Regions from separate parts of the Beutenbergia cavernae DSM 12333 genome, predicted to be linked through region 2. Evidence: predicted binding sites of a transcription regulator. Region 2 holds the regulator's gene; the other holds the start of a gene.
What was found. Region 2 encodes LexA, which represses DNA repair genes until DNA is damaged. Its sites were predicted from a motif close to TCGAACANNTGTTCGA; they were not measured.
Positions count from the first base shown of each region.

Region 1: BCAV_RS21290 (HNH endonuclease signature motif containing protein) is a predicted target of LexA. The motif match lies at 4,162-4,177, and genes of this name have one in related genera.

Region 1 covers NC_012669.1:153,042-161,079, reverse strand. The annotation lists gene BCAV_RS00775 (helix-turn-helix transcriptional regulator) at 1-528, shown strand, start outside; gene BCAV_RS00770 (hypothetical protein) at 521-1,927, opposite strand; gene BCAV_RS00765 (MurR/RpiR family transcriptional regulator) at 1,953-2,852, opposite strand; gene BCAV_RS00760 (VOC family protein) at 2,955-3,353, shown strand; gene BCAV_RS21290 (HNH endonuclease signature motif containing protein) at 4,211-6,457, shown strand; gene BCAV_RS00745 (hypothetical protein) at 6,612-7,403, shown strand; gene BCAV_RS00740 (carbohydrate ABC transporter permease) at 7,496-8,038, shown strand, end outside.
Region 2 covers NC_012669.1:2,721,467-2,729,504, forward strand. The annotation lists gene BCAV_RS12235 (DUF5302 domain-containing protein) at 1-20, opposite strand, end outside; gene nrdR (transcriptional regulator NrdR) at 205-717, opposite strand; gene BCAV_RS12245 (LysM peptidoglycan-binding domain-containing protein) at 860-1,210, opposite strand; gene lexA (transcriptional repressor LexA) at 1,444-2,103, shown strand; gene BCAV_RS12255 (L-lactate dehydrogenase) at 2,119-3,096, opposite strand; gene BCAV_RS12260 (ATP-dependent DNA helicase) at 3,108-5,147, opposite strand; gene hflX (GTPase HflX) at 5,207-6,688, opposite strand; gene BCAV_RS12270 (class I SAM-dependent methyltransferase) at 6,769-7,380, shown strand; gene dapF (diaminopimelate epimerase) at 7,399-8,038, opposite strand, start outside.

The DNA of each region.
Region 1 (8,038 bases), 2.1 Mb from region 2:
GCGGCGATCCGTGACCTCGAGTGGCTCCGCTTCTCGTACCGGGACGACGCCGCCGACGCCCCGCCGCGCGCCGTCGAGCCCTACCGCCTCGTCAGCTGGCAGCGGCGCTGGTACCTCGTGGCACGCGACACGACGTCGACGGCGTGGGCCACCTTCCGCGTCGACTGGATGGACCTGCGCATGCGGACCGGGCGGCACTTCGTGCCGTCACCGCTGAGCGAGGCCGAGTACTCCGACCTCGTGGTGCGCACGGTGGCCTCCACCGGCTGGGCCGTGCACACGCGGATCCTCGTGCACGCCCCGGCCGGGGAGGTGCTCGCCCGGATCAACCCGGCGGTCGGCGTCGTCGAGCCCGTCGACGCCGCCACGAGCGTGCTCGTCACCGGCGGCGACACCGTAGAGATCGTCGCCGTCTGGATCGGCATGCTCGGGCTGGACTTCGAGGTCGAGGAACCGCCGGAGCTGGTCGAGGCGATCCGCGTGCAGGCCCGGCGCTACGCCGCCGCCGTCGGTGACTCCACTACTTGAGCACCAGCCTGTGGAGCTCGGCCCCGCCGGGTTCGAGCGTCGCCTCGATCTTGCGCTTGCGGCGGCCCGGGCGGTATCTCTCGGTCCGCGCGTCGAAGCGCTGCGCCTCCTCCACGTGCTGTGCGGCGAGGTCGACGGCGACCCGTGCCCTCGCGCCGTGCGACCGGTTCGCCAGGAACAGCCACTGAGTGGGGTCGCCGGCGTCACCGCTGGAGAACCGACTGACGAGCACGGGATCCCCGGTCACGGCCCGCACCCACGTGTCGGGCTGCCAGGCCTCGGTCCCGTTCGGGAGCGGCGTCTCGTTGGCGTGCCCGACGGTCTCCGGCCGCAGCGGCTTGAGCTGCTTGCCGACCTGCCGCAGCCACCTCGTGTTGAGGTCGCGTGCGGCGTCGTACCGCGGCGTCAGCTCGCCGTCGACGGTCACCAGCGCCGGCTCGAACCCCTCGCCCCGGGCCGGGTCCGGGGTCCAGTAGGTGAAGTACTGGATGCCCTTGGCCCCGTAGGCCAGGCTCACGTTGACCTGCCAGGCGAGCTCCGCCGCCGTCGGCTCGCGATGGTTCGCGTACGCGAGCGTCTGGATGAACACCCACGTCGGCACGTCGTGCGCGAGGCCCACCCGGCGCACGCGCGCCCAGTTGTCGAAGTAGTCGGCGTCCTCGGCCCCGCCCGCCAGCAGCGGGTACCTGTCGAACGAGACGACCGATGGGCGGACCTGCTCCACGAAGCCGTTGAGGTAGTCGTCGTACCCGTCGCCGAAGATGTTCGGGAGCAGGTTCGCGTACGGCAGGTGCGCCCCCGACGTCTCGCGGTAGAGGTCGAACGCGGCCCCGAGGGTGGGGTACCGCTCCGGGAACGGCTCGTCGAAGAAGTTCAGGCCGGCGAACGAGGGGTGGGCGGCGTAGTTGCCGTGCGCCTCGCGGATGAACGCGCCCGCCTCCTCCCGCGTGAGGGTGAGGCGCCCGCCGGCGTCGTCGATCGTGAATCGCTGTGCCGCGATCTTGACGGCGAGGTCGTCGCTGACGAGCACCTTGAGCCCGACCTCGTCGGCGACGCCGAGCGCATGGCGCACGATGTGCGCGTCGAACAGGTAGTTCCCGGTGATCAGGAACGTGAAGCCGGCGTCCTTGATCTCGGTGTAGCGCTCGACGTTCGTCTCGAACGGGGGCGGCGGCCAGAACAGTCCGATCGGGAACTCCTCACCGCCCACGAGGGGGAGGTCGGACGTCGCGGCCGGCGCCGGCCGTTCCCGCGGCGTCCGCGTCGCGCCGGCGCGCGCCGCCGCTGCACCCATCCCGGACACCCCGATGCCGGTGGCGACGGCGGCGGCCGCCGTGGCGCGGAGCAGGTTGCGACGGGTGAGACGGGCCAGGGTGGAGCCAGGTTCTGCCTCGTGCACGGTGCTCTCCTTCGCTTCGGGCGCCTCAGCGCGCCCTTCGGGTGGACCGGACGGCCTCGGAGGTCCGTCGCAGCCCGGACTGGGACTCGTCATGGAGCACGCCGGCCACCAGCACGTACAGGCAGTCGACGACGAACATCTGGGCGTGCCGGCCGGCGAGGCCGTCGGCCCGCGCCCGCTCCTCGTGGGCGGCCGTCACGAGCACGAGGTCCGCTGCGGCCGCGACGGCCGAGCCCGGGTAGTTCGTCACGGCGATGGTGGTGGCCCCGCGATCCCGCGCGAGGGCGAGCGCCGCGGCGACCTCACTGGTCTCACCGGTGTGCGAGAGCGCGATCGCCACGTCCGAGGCGCCGAGCATCGCAGCGCCGGTCAGCGCGTCGTGCGACTCGCTCCACGCGTGCGCGACGCGACCGATCCGGTGGAACCGGCGCTGCAGGTCGGCGGCCACGGTGCCGCTGCCGCCGATGCCGTAGAGGTCGATCCGGCCGGCGGACGCGAGGGCGTCGACAGAGGCGGCGAGCGCGGCGCGGTCGAGCGTGCGCACGGTCTCGGTGAGTGCCCGGACGTTCGCGGTCAGCAGCTCGTCGACGACGACGTCGGCCGGGTTCTGCGGATCGGCGGAGCTGCCGAGCTCCGCGCGCCAGCTCTCGTCCCTCCGTCGGCCGACGTCACCGGCCAGGGCGAGCCGCAGCTCCGTGTAGCCGGCGAGCCCGATCGTCCGGCAGAAGCGCGTCACGCTCGTCTTCGAGGTTCCGCACCGAGCGGCGAGCTGCTCGATCGTGTCGCGGGACACCGCCTGCGGGTCGTCGAGGATCGCCTCGGCGATCCGGCGTTCCGAGCTGCGCAACGTCGGCAGGAGGCCCGGGAGCCGGGTGAGGACGGCGGCGTCCGCCACTTCGGGAATCTCTCCCGTCAGTAGCGCCATGGTGGGGAATCTTTCCCGTCGTGCGCCAGGGTGTCAAGACCTCGTGTCGGTGGTCGCGCCTAGGTTCCTCCGTGTATCGACCACCGAGGAGAGGGCAAGACGATGGCGCTGCGCTGGTACACGACGGTCGTGGAGTCGCGCGACCACCAGGCCCAGGCGAGGTGGTGGGCGCAGGTCCTGGGGTGGGACGTCCGCTTCTCGACCGAGGAGGAGGCGGTGATCGTCCCGCCATGGGCCGACGAGCTCGGCCCGCTGCTGCGGTTCGAGCAGGTACCGCCGGGCCTCGTGTTCGTGCCGGTCGAGCACGAGAAGACCACCAAGAACCGGCTGCACATCGACCTGGCGCCTCACACGAGCGACGACCGCGAGGCTGAGATCGAACGCCTCGTGTCGATGGGGGCGAGCCGGATCGACGTCGGGCAAGGGCCGGAGGTCACCTGGGAGGTGCTGGCCGACCCCGAGGGCAACGAGTTCTGCGTGCTCAGCTCCCGCCCGAACTGACGCCTGGCGGGCGAGGTTGCGCAGACCCCGCGCGATGAGGTCCGACCGAGGGCACGATGCTCGCCCTCGGTCGGACGTCGCGGGAGTCGCCCATCAGATCCTCGCGCTGCGCATGAGCAGCTCGAGGCTGGATCTCCGGGGGAAGGTGAGGCTGGAGACGCGAGAGGTGGACTCCTCGGCGGGGTTCCGAGTGGCGGAGTTCCGTGTCGCGGAGTTGCTCGGGGCTGAGTTTCCGACGGCGGGGCTCCTCGGGGCCGGCTTCCTGGTGGCTGCCCGAGCGGCCACGACGGCACCTCCGAGGGCCAGAACCGCGACGACGGTGGCGAACAGCTTGCTCATGGGATGCTCCTTCGGGGTTGCGTGTGGGAGGAGTTCGGACCTGCCACAGGGACGGATGGCCCGCAGGAGGTCGACATCGACCGGACACCGCACGTCCGCCACGGCTCTGGCGGACGTACGCGCTCGAGGTGTCGGAGCTCCTCCCCGAAGGCCGCCACGCGCGCGCTTCATCCGGTTCGCGGGACCGTCGAAGGACGGCGTCGCGGCCGCGAGGCACGATCCGGGCTGGACCTCCCTCGAGTCGCTCGCCCCGGCTCCCGGCAACCGCCTCCCCCTCCCACTACCGGCCCGCCTGTCCGGCTCCCCCTCCCACTTTCGGCTCCCGGCAACCGCCTCCCCCTCCCACTACCGGCCCGCCTGTCCGGCTCCCCCTCCCACTTCCTCACTCGGTCGCCCGACCGTTGGCGCTCGCCACGCCCTGCTGAGCGCACTCGGCAGCCCTCCGTGACATCTCCGCCTGTCCACAGGTTCGAACAGACATACTGCAAATGTCGGTGCCGCATGCGACAATCGTTCACATGTTCGACGCAGCGGAGCAGTGGATCGGGACCCCCGTCCCCGGCCCTGTCTCGCGCGCTCGCGGCGACCACTGCTTCCCCGGGTACGCCCTCGTCGGTGCCGCAGCCGCCGGCGCGATCCTCGAGGTTCGAGCCATCTTCGGCGGCGCCACCCACAAGAGCCGCTCCGACGCCGCGGACACCGCACCATCCCCGGCCGATCCGGCGAGCATCGCCGAGCCGCACGCATGGGAGTCCCTCAGCGCGGAACCGCCCACACGGGAGTCCCTCAGCGCGGAACCGCCCACGGACCAGTCGGCCATCGCCGAGTCGCACGCGGGCGTCCCGGGCAGCCTGGACACCTCCGACGCCGCTGCGGCACCGACACCCCGGGCCGACGACGTCGCGAACACGGCGACCACCTCCACGGGTGGCACGGCAGCGGCGATTCCGGAGCACGCCACAGACGACCCGGAGCTGGCTGCGATGGTCGGTTCCGCTGCGGCCGGCGCTGCTGCGCTGGCGGCCCAGCTAGCCGCTCTGGACGCGACCCGGCTGTCGACCGAGGAGCTCCTCGGCGTCGTCGCGGCCTGGCGGCGGGTCGAAGCGGCGGCGGCGGCGCAGGTTCGCTACGCAGCCGCCGCGCTCGCCGAACGCACGGAGATGAACCCGCCCGCACTGGCGCGCCGCTCCACGAACGGGTGCCTCGCACCCGACGAGCTCGCCACCACCCTCGGCGTCTCTCGTCGCGCTGCCGGCACGCTCGTGCACACCGGGCAGGCATTCACCGGACCCCTCGCCGACGTCGGGCGCGCCCTCGCCGGCGGACTCATCGACGCCGGCAAGGCCGCCGTCTACGCCGGCGTGCTCGCCGACCTACCGGTCGCTGTGGTCCTCGCCGTCGTGGACGCCACCCTGCCGAACGCCCCGGCCTGGCCCCACCACACCCTCAAGACGAAGCTCCGCGATGCCGTCACTACGGCGACCGGCGCCGACGCCGCGCAGCTGCACGCCCACGCAGCGAAGGATCGACACCTACGCCGCCCCGAACCCCTGCCTGCCGGCATGGCGAAGCTCGTCGCGGTCCTGCCGGCACCCGACGCTCAGACCATCTGGACCGCCTGCGACGCAGCAGCGTGGTCGGCCCGCACCACCGGCGCCGACCCCCGCACCCTCGACCAGCTCCGCGCGGACACCCTCACCCTCCTCGCCCAGCACGCCCTCGCCACCGGCGTCATCGGCAGCCCCGACAGCCGCGAGGACACGAGCTCCGACGATGCCGTCCCCACCGAGGCCACCCCAGCCGATGACGCCGACCGCAAGGAAGCCATCAACAGCGACGTCATCGGCCGCACCGGCCCCAGCACCGAAGACGCCGAGAGGGCCGAGGACGACGACGGCAGCGACGGCGGGCGCAGAAGCGGCGAATGCGCGGCTCCGGTGACAGCGGGAGGCATCGCCGAGACTGACCACATCGGCGAAGCGCGACCAGCCCCACACACGGCGTCCACCGCGGGTGGGTGCGGGCTACCGGTGATGCGGCTCGGGCGGCCGGGCCGTGCTCGCCCGGCGATCCAGGTCGTCGTCGCCGCGACCACGCTGCTCGGGCTCGACGACCACCCCGGCGTCCTGACCGGGTACGGCGCCATCGACGCCGCGACCGCCCGCCGCATCGCCCTCGCCGACGAGCCGCCGTGGCAGCGGCTCCTCACCGACCCCGTCACCGGCACTCTGCTCGAGATCAGCCCCAGCAGCTATCGCATCCCTGACGCACTCGCCAGACACGTGCGCGCCCGCGATCGCCAGTGCGCCGTCCCCGGCTGCACCACGCCGTCCGACCGGTGCGACCTCGACCACGTCATCCCGTTCCCGCTCGGCCCTACTACAGCCGACAACCTTGCCCCGCTGTGCCGCCGCCACCACCTGCTGAAGACCCATGGCGGGTACGCGCTCTCACGAGAGCCCGACGGCGCTTACCGATGGAGCACCCCGTTCGGCAACGAGAACGCTGCGCCACCAGAGCGCCTTGTGCCCGATCCCGCTCCGATCGACCCTGCGTTCCTCGAGGACCACCCACTCTCGTCGAGCACACCCCCGCCGGCGCCCAGTCCGGAGCCGGACTCGGACCCGGGCCACCGAGACCCGGCGCCGCGGCGATCGGACCCGGACTCCGACTCGGATCGCCTCGACCCGGCGCCGCGTCCGGAGCCGGAGCCGGGCCCGGACCACGACCCTGACCGCGGCTCGGACGAGCCACCACCGTTCTGACGCGTGAGCAGAACAGGGCGCCCGCCGGCGGCGGGGCGCTCGCGGACTCAGAACAGGCCGCCCCACCGACGAGGGCGCGCCGCGGACTCAGAGCAGCACAGACCGATCGCCCCCCACACCGGCGCAAGATCCGAGGTCCGGCATGCTGGCGGGCATGTCGGAACCAGCGCTCGCGGAGTACTCGGCCTTCTTCCAGGCGATGGCCGGCGCCTCGGCGACCCTCATCGGCCTCCTGTTCGTCGCGATCTCGGTGAACCCCGCGGCGGCCGCCGTCGACGGGCGCGACGTCCGGCCGTGGATCCGTGCGGCCAGTGCGCTCTTCGCACTCATCAACGTCCTCGCCGTCTCGGCGTTCGCCCTGCTTCCCGGCGCGGGTGTGGGCCCGCTCGCAGTCGCCGGCGGATTCGCCGCGGTCGTCTCGAGCGTTGGCATGATCGTCATCAGCGTCCGCTACCGCCAGTGGGCACGGGCCGCCGCCGGCTCGCGCTGGACGCGTGCACTCGTCGCGCTCCGCTACCTCTCCTGGCAGCTCGGGCTGCTCGTGACCTATGCCGCACAGGCGATCGCGGGCCTGGGCATCGTCCGGATGACGGCGGCCGGCACCGCCGACGACCAGCCCGACGCCGTCGAGGCACTGCTCCTCATCATCTCGTCGGCGCTCATCGTCATGCTCCTGGTCGCGATCACCCGCACCTGGGAGGCGGTCGGCGCCAGCATGCCCCGCCTCCTCGACCTGCTCGTCGCGAGCAGGCGTCCCGAAATGCTGCCACCCGACCGCCGTCGTGACCCCGACGAGCCGCTGCACCTTCCTGACGACGCCGGGGACGCTGCCGAGCCAGCGGACGCGCCCGACCCAGTAGACGGGGCCAGAGTGGCAGCGGAGAACGGTGACGACCGCCCGGAAAGGGGCGGCACGAGCGCCGACGTCGGGCGGACCGCCGACTGACCGCGACAGGGCGCGCGGACGCCGCGCGCACATCGCCTCGGAGCCTCGCTACGCTCCGACGTCAACGCCACGAGAGGCGAGCGGAGGCACACGTGAGCACACGGCGGCGCGCCGACACCGCGGCCGCGTACGCCCTGCTCACGCCCAGCCTCATCGGCGTCGGACTCTTCCTCCTGGTGCCCGTCGTCATCGTCATCGGCATCTCGTTCACCCGGTGGGACCTCGTCTCGCCGCCGCAGTGGGTCGGGCTCGACAACTACGTCTACATCTTCGGCTGGCCAACGTTCCGGAACTCCCTGTGGGTCTCCGTCCTGTTCACAGCACTGACCATCCCGACGACGATCGCGCTCGGCCTGATCCTCGCCGTCGCCATCAACCGCCGCCTCCCGGGCACGAACGCGCTCCGCGTGCTGTACGTGCTGCCGTGGGTCTGCGCCCCGCTGGCGCTCGGCGTCGTCTGGCGCTGGATCTTCGACCCCACGAACGGCGCGCTCAACGCCCTGCTCGGCCGGCGCGTCGAGTGGCTGACCGACCTCAACCTCGCCCTGCCGTCCGTGGCGTTCGTGCAGGTGTGGTCGAGCGTCGGCTACGTCTCGCTGTTCTTCCTCGCTGGCCTGCAGCAGATCCCGAACCAG
Region 2 (8,038 bases):
GAGTGTGCGTTCTCGCTCATCGCCGTCCCTCGTCTTCCGTAGCGCGCGACACGCGGTGCGCCGCCTAGGTCCAGACTGCCGCCGGAGCCGCTGGTCCGGCCACTCGATATCGCTCCATGGGCATCCGGTCGGCTCCGCCGCCGCCGTCGTTGCCGTGGGTGGCGCCGGCTTCCCCACCGGCGCCACCCACGGCGGCTCGTGGCCTCACACGGACGTCGTGAGGCGGACCGGCGCGTCCGCGGACCCGTCGGCATCGGGGTCGCCCTCGTTCTCACGCTCGGCCCGGAGCGCCGTGATGGCGGCCTCGAAGTCCTCGAGCGAGGAGAACCCGCGGTACACGCTGGCGAACCGCAGATAGGCGACCTCGTCCAGCTCGCGCAGCGGCCCGAGGATCGACAGTCCCACCTCGTGGGCGTCGACCTCGGCGGCGCCGGTCGCGCGGATCGTCTCCTCGACGCGCCGCGCGAGGAGCGCGAGGTCGTCCTCGGAGACCGGCCGTCCCTGGCAGGCCTTGCGCACCCCCGCGACGACCTTCTCCCGCGAGAACGGCTGCGCCACGCCGGACCGCTTCACGACGCTCAGGCTTGTCGTCTCCACCGTCGTGAATCTCCGGCCGCACTCCGGGCACTGCCGTCGACGGCGGATCGAGGAGCCGTCCTCGCTGGTCCTGGAGTCGACGACCCTCGAGTCCGGGTGCCGACAGAAGGGGCAGTGCACGCGGGTCTCCGTCCTTGGCGATCGGTCCTCTCCGCCCGCCCGACGACTCGACGCCGCCTGACGACCGCCGCTCATCCTTTCACAAGATGTAGGCGAACGTCAGACCTGTAACTACTAGATGTGGCCGTCCGACCGCTCGCCCTCAGTCCTGTTCCGGGACGAGGATCGACTGGCCCGCGATCAGGTCGACCGAGTCCAGCTCGTTGATCCGGACGAGCGAGGCGACGACGTCGCGCACGTCCTGATCCGGCGTGGCAACTCGTTCCGCGATCGCCCACAGCGTGTCTCCGGTGGTGACGGTGACCGTCTCGTACGACGGCGGCTCGACCTCGGTGCTCGCGACAGCACGACCCCCGACGGCACCGACACCCGCGGCCAGCACGAGCGCCGCCACGACCAGGACTCGGCGCCCCCGCGCCGTGAGGCGCACGTGGCCACCATCCGACACAGGGGCGGACGCCCGCCCCGGGGCTGCGACGGCGATCGTCGTCATCTCGGCCACATCCTCTCGAACTGTTGTCCGTCCGACGTCTGTTCGATACGCTAGTCCACGTCCGAACAGATGTCCACACGCAGGTATCCGTTCGGTCCGACACGCGGGTCGAACACCTGTCGCACATTTCACGGTCCTGCACCTAGGCTGACCGTCGAACGGTGCGACAGGAGCAGCAGATCACCGCCCTCCGACATCGGTCGGGCGGGGCAGAGTCAAGGACGGAGCGGGACGTGAACCCTGAGACGAGGGCCGACGGCGCGAAGCCGCTCTCGGCGCGGCAGCGACGCGTGCTCGAGACGATCCGCGCGAGCGTCGAGGAGCGGGGCTACCCGCCGAGCATGCGGGAGATCGGCGAGGCCGTGGGCCTCAACAGCCCGTCGAGCGTCATGCACCAGCTGACCGTGCTCGAGCGGAAGGGGTACCTGCGCCGCGATCCGCGCCGTCCGCGGGCCATGGAGATCGTCAGCCCGGACGACCAGGCACGCGAGGAACGGCCCTACGACGTGCCCACGACGCCGCCTTCGTACGTCCCGCTCGTCGGCCGGATCGCCGCCGGCGGGCCGATCCTCGCGGAGCAGGTCGTCGAGGACGTGTTCCCGCTCCCCCGCCAGCTCGTCGGCGACGGGGACCTGTTCCTGCTCAAGGTGGTCGGCGACTCGATGATCGAGGCAGCGATCTGCGACGGCGACTGGGTGGTCGTCCGTCAGCAGCCCGTCGCCGAGAACGGCGAGATCGTCGCGGCGATGATCGACGGTGAGGCGACCGTCAAGACGCTGAAGCAGTCCGCCGACGAGGTGTGGCTGCTCCCGGCCAATGCGAGCTACGCGCCGATCCCGGGGAACGACGCACAGATCCTCGGCCGCGTCGTGAGCGTGCTGCGCAGCGTCTGACCGCGCAGTCAGGCCTCAGAATCCGAGCGACCGCGCCACCGACCTGATGTGGTCGGCGCTCGCCCGAAGGCCGGCGATCTCGGCGTCGTCCATCGGCACGAGCAGGCGCTGCACGGCGCCGCCGCGGTCGACGACCGTCGGGACCGACATGCACACGTCGCTGATCCCGACGTAGTCGTCGATCCGCGTGGAGACCGGCAGCACACGGTGCTCGCCCCGCAGGATCGCCTCGATGATGCGGGTGGCGGCCAGCGCGACGGCGTAGTTCGTGGCGCCCTTGCCCTCGATGATCCGGTACGCGGACGTGATGACCTCGTGGGTGATCCGCTCGCGCACGCCCACGTCGAACAGCGGCTGCCTGCCGTGCCCCGGCCACTCGAGCAGCGGGACGCCGCCGATGCTCGCCGAGCTCCAGATCGGGATCTCCGAGTCTCCGTGCTCGCCCAGGATGTACGCGTGCACGTTCTGCACCGCGACCCCGCACTCCTGGGCCACCAGGTAGCGCATCCGCGAGCTGTCCAGCACCGTGCCGGAGCCGAAGAGCTGCTGCGTGGGTAGCCCCGTGACGGCCTGAGCGGCGTACGTGACGACGTCGACCGGGTTGGTCACCATGACGTGGATCGCGTCCGGAGTCATGGCGACGAGGCGCGGCATCACCTCGCGGACGAGCCCGACGGTGCGCTCGGCCAGGTCCATGCGGCTCTGTCCCGGGTGCTGCTTCGCGCCGGCCGTGAACACCACCACGTCGGCCCCGCGGCAGATCTCCAGGTCGTCGCTGCCCTCGATCGTGCCCTGCGGCATGAACTCGATGCCGTGCCCGATGTCGAGCGCCTCGGCCTCGACCTTCTTCCGGTTGATGTCGTACAGCACGACGTGCCGGGCTGCCCCTCGCATGAGGGCCGCGTAGGCGAGGGTCGCGCCGACCGAGCCGGCGCCGACGACGGCGAGCGTCGAGACGCTGCGGGACGAGGACGGGGTCGGGTCGGCGCTCATGCCTCGCAAGCCTAGGAGTCGGACCCCAGTCGGACGAGTGCAGCGCGCGCCACGGCCGGGTCGGTGGTGGGCCACATGGGCGGCAGCGAGCGCGAGAGGAACTCGCCGTACCGCGCCGTGGCCAGGCGGGAGTCGAGGATCGCGACGACGCCCCGATCTGTGGTCCGCCGCAGCAGGCGTCCCGCGCCCTGCGCGAGCAACAGAGCGGCGTGCGTGGCGGCGACGGTCATGAAGGGGTTGCCGCCGCGCGCCGCGACGACCTCCATGCGGGCGGCGCCCACCGGGTCGTCCGGCCGCGGGAACGGGATGCGGTCGATCGTCACGAGACGACACGAGTCGCCGGGCACGTCCACGCCCTGCCAGAGGGACAGCGTGCCGAACAGGCTCGTGGCCTCCTCCTCGGCGAACCGGCGCACCAGCGTCGGCAGCACGTCCTCGCCCTGGCACAGGACGTCCAGCCCGGTGCGGTCCCGGATCTCCTGCGCCGCGACCTCCGCCGCGCGCCGCGACGAGAAGAGACCGAGCGTGCGCCCCCCGGCTGCCTGGACGAGCTCGGCGAGCTCGGCGAGCATCTCCTGGCTCGGTCCGTCCGAACCCGGCCGTGGGAGGTGCCGAGCGACGTACCTGATGCCCTGCCGGGCGTAGTCGAACGGGCTGGCGACCCGCTCGGCGCGGTAGGCCCCGGTCGCCAGGCCGAGCGACGAGGCGACGGGGGCGAAGGACCCGCCGAGCTCGAGCGTGGCGGACGTGAGCACAGCCGCCCGGTCGGCCACGAGATGCGTCGCCACGAGCCCCGCGACGTCCAGCGGCGCGACCCGCAGGCGACTGGCGCCGTCGCGGCCGCGTTCGCACCAGAGCACGTCGCGTCGCTGCGCCACGGCGTCCGACAGCAGCCGGTCGGCGATCTCCACGAGCACCAGGAGCGCGCTGCGCGCCATCACGAGCGCCCCGGCGCCGTCCGTCGACCCCGGGGGGTTCGGCCCGAGGGCGCTCATTCCTTCGTGCGCCGCGGCTCGGAGCGTCGTCACCGTCCCGACCAGCGACTCCGGGAGACCGTCCGGCAGGCGCCCCTCCGGCACGAGCCCGAGCCCGGTCCGCAGAGCCTGTGCGGCGTCGTCCAGACCGGCGAGGGCGGCACCCGCGTGCCGCCGGGCGATACGGGCAGCGCGCTCGACGGCGGGCGCCGACAGCTCGACCGTCGCCTGGGCGGTGACGCGGTCCGCGAGCTCGTGCGCCTCGTCGACGACGAGGCCGTCGTGCTCCGGCAGCACGCCCGGCGAGCCACCGGCGGCGATCCCGAGCATCGCGTGGTTGGTCACGACGACGTCGGCGCTGCGCGAGGCGCGCCGCGCCGCCTCGGGGAAGCACTCGGCGAGCATCGGGCACTTCTGCCCGAGACACTCCATCGCCGTCACCGACACCTGCCGCCAGGCTCGTTCGCCCACACCCGGCACGAGGTCGTCGCGGTCGCCGGTGGTGGTCTCCTCCGCCCACTCGCGCAGCCGGACGACCTCCTCGCCCAGCGTCTCGAACTCGCCGACCTCCGCCGAACGCCGCGGGTGGTCGGCACCGCCGTCCAGCGAGAAGAGCCCAGGCTCGTCCTCGGCCGGGTACCCGCCGGTGACCTTGTGCCGGCACACGTAGTTGTGCCAGCCCTTGAGCAGGGCGACGGCCGGCGGCCGCGGGAGGCTGGCCTCGAGGACGCCGCGCGCGAGGGGCAGGTCTTTCGTGAGGATCTGCCGCTGCAGGGCGAGCGTCGCCGTCGAGACGATGATCCGCTCGTCGGACGTCACCGCCCGCACGATGGCGGGAACGAGGTACGCCAGCGACTTCCCGGTACCGGTCCCCGCCTGCACGAGGAGCGGGACGCCGTCGTCGAACGCGTGCGCCACGGCGAGCGCCATCTCGTGCTGCCCGGCGCGGCGCGTTCCGCCCATCCGCGCGACGACCTCGTCGAGCAGCGCGTCGACGTCCAGGGCCTCGCGGGGGGTGCGGGCAGCCTCCTCGTCGGCGTCGTCCGCCGTGGTCGCGGTCGGCTGCTGGAGGGTCACCGCGTCATCGTACGGAGCCCGCGACGCCACCGGTCGAGGCGCGCGGGCGACCTGTGGACTCAGCGCAGCGCGTCGGCCAGGTCGGCCGCCAGCTCGGCGTCGACCCGCGCCTGCAGGTGCGTTCCCTCGGCCGTGTGCTCCTCGGCGAGGACCTCGCCGGTCGCGTGCGCGCGGTGCACGAGGTCACCGCGGACGTAGGGCACGACGACGTCGACCTCGACCGCCGGACGCGGCAGCAGGCCGGCGACGACGTCCCGCAGGTGCTCGATCCCGGCACCGGTCCGCGCGGAGACGGTGACGACGTGCGGGCCGGCCGAGCGCAGGCGGGTGAGGACCTCGGCGTCGGCGATGTCCGCCTTGTTGAGCACGAGGACCTCGGGGGTGTCGGTCAGTCCCTCGATGTCGGCGAGCACCGTGCGGACGGCCGCGATCTGGCTCTCCGGGTCCGGGTGCGACGCGTCGACGACGTGGAGCAGCACGTCGGCGTCGCCGACCTCCTCGAGCGTCGACCGGAACGCCTCGACGAGCTCGTGCGGCAGGGCGCGGACGAAGCCGACGGTGTCGGCGAGGGTGTAGGCGCGCCCGTCCGGCGTCTGCGCGCGGCGCACCGTCGGGTCCAGCGTCGCGAACAGCGCGTTCTCCACCAGCACACCCGCGCCGGTCAGCCGGTTGAGCAGGGAGGACTTCCCCGCGTTCGTGTACCCGGCGATCGCCACGGACGGGACCTCCGCCCGGTGCCGCGAGGCGCGCTTGGTGGCCCGCGACGGCGCCATCTGGTCGATCTGGCGGCGCAGCTTCGCCATCCGGGTGCGGATGCGGCGGCGGTCGAGCTCGATCTTCGTCTCACCTGGTCCGCGCGACCCGATGCCCGCGCCGCCGGCGACCCGACCGCCGGCCTGCCGGGACATCGACTCGCCCCACCCGCGCAGCCGCGGGAGCAGGTACTCGAGCTGCGCGAGCTCGACCTGGCCCTTGCCCTCCCGGGACTTCGCGTGCTGCGCGAAGATGTCGAGGATCAGGGCGGTGCGGTCGACGACCTTGACCTTGACGATGTCCTCGAGCCCGCGCCGCTGGGACGGGGCCAGCTCGCCGTCGACGACGACGGTGTCCGCTCCGGTCGCCGCGACGACGTCGGCCAGCTCGGCAGCCTTGCCGGAGCCGAGGTACGTGCCCGGGTCCGGTGTGCGGCGGCGCTGCAGCACGCCGTCGAGCACCGTGGAGCCGGCGGTCTCCGCGAGCGCCGCGAGCTCCCGCAGGGAGATCTCCGCACCCTCCGCGGTACCGGAGGACCAGAGCCCGACGAGCACCACCTGCTCCAGCCGCAGCTGCCGGTACTCGACCTCGGTGACGTCCTGCAGCTCGGTCGACAGTCCCGTGACCCGCCGCAGCGCCGACCGCTCCTCGACGTCGAGCTGTTCGCCGTCGGTCTCGGTGGGCGCCGCGTCGGTGCTCTGCAACGCCGTGCCCGCGCGAGCGAGGATACGGGCGACGACGTCGCGGGCCGGGTCGGCCTGCTCGTCGCCGGAGGGGTGCGCACTCATGGGTTCCAGCCTCGCACGGGGCGCCGGGCGGCCCAAGCGTTTTCACCGAGGGCGCAGTCCGGCGCGCCTACCCTGGGGGCGTGAGCGCGCCCGACCACTACTTCTCCGCCGAGCCCGCGGCACCGGACGAGCGGCGCACCATCGACGTCCGCCTGCGCGGGCGGGACGTCCGGGTGACGACGGCGCCGGGCGTCTTCTCGGCCGACCACCTGGACACCGGCACACGCGTCCTGCTCGACGCCGTCCCCGCGCCGCCGGCGACCGGCGAGCTCCTCGACCTTGGCTGCGGATGGGGACCGCTCGCCCTCGCGATGGCCGCCGAGTCACCAGGAGCCCGCGTATGGGCCGTCGACGTCAACGACCGTGCGCTGGACCTCGTCCGCGTGAACGCCGCGGCGGTCGGTGCCGCAGGCGTGCGCGCCGCCACCCCGGACGAGGCCCTGACGCACCGCCCGAGCCTGGCCGTGATCTGGTCGAACCCACCGATCCGGATCGGCAAGCGCTCGCTGCACGACCTGCTCGCGACCTGGCTCGACCTCCTCGCGCCGGACGGCGAGGCGTGGCTCGTCGTGGCGAAGAACCTCGGCGCCGACTCGCTGCAACGCTGGATCGCCACCGAGCTCGGCTTCGAGGCCGAGCGAACCGCGAGTGTCAAGGGCTTCCGGGTGCTGAAGGTGACGCGGCGCGCGTGACGCCCCGCGGGTGACGCGTCACATCGAGATCGCGCGCGCCACGAGCTCCGCGGGCCCGGACAGCTCGACGTGGTCCTCGGGCAGCACGCGCACCTGGAGCTGCCCGCCGGGCACGAGCACGAGCCACTCGTCGGGCGCGCCGGCGCCGGCCCAGGCACGGACCGCGAGGGCCGCCGCACAGGCACCGGTGCCGCACGAGAGCGTCTCCCCCACGCCGCGCTCGTGGACCCGCATCCGCACGATGCCGACCACGCGCTCGCCCTCGGCGTTCGGCGTGCCGTCGGCGTCGAACCGCTGCTCGCCGAGCGCGACGACGAGCTCGACGTTCGTGCCGCCCTCACCGAGCGGGTCCACCCGCGGCGGCTTCGTGAGATCGATGGACTCGAGCTGGGCGACGTCCTCGAGCGCGACGACGACGTGCGGGTTCGGCAGCGCCAGCCGCAGGCCTGGCCGAGGGCTGTCGAGCCCCGCCACGCCGACGCTCGCGTCGAAGCCCGCCTCGAGCGCCTCGGCACCGCCCGGCGCTGACCATCGGCCCATGTCGACGGCGTAGCGGTCCGTCTCGATCCGCACCGGCAGCACGCCCGCGCGCGTCGCGACGGGGACGACGTCGCCGTCCTCCGCGTCGAGCAGGCCCTCGGCCCGCAGGAACTCCACG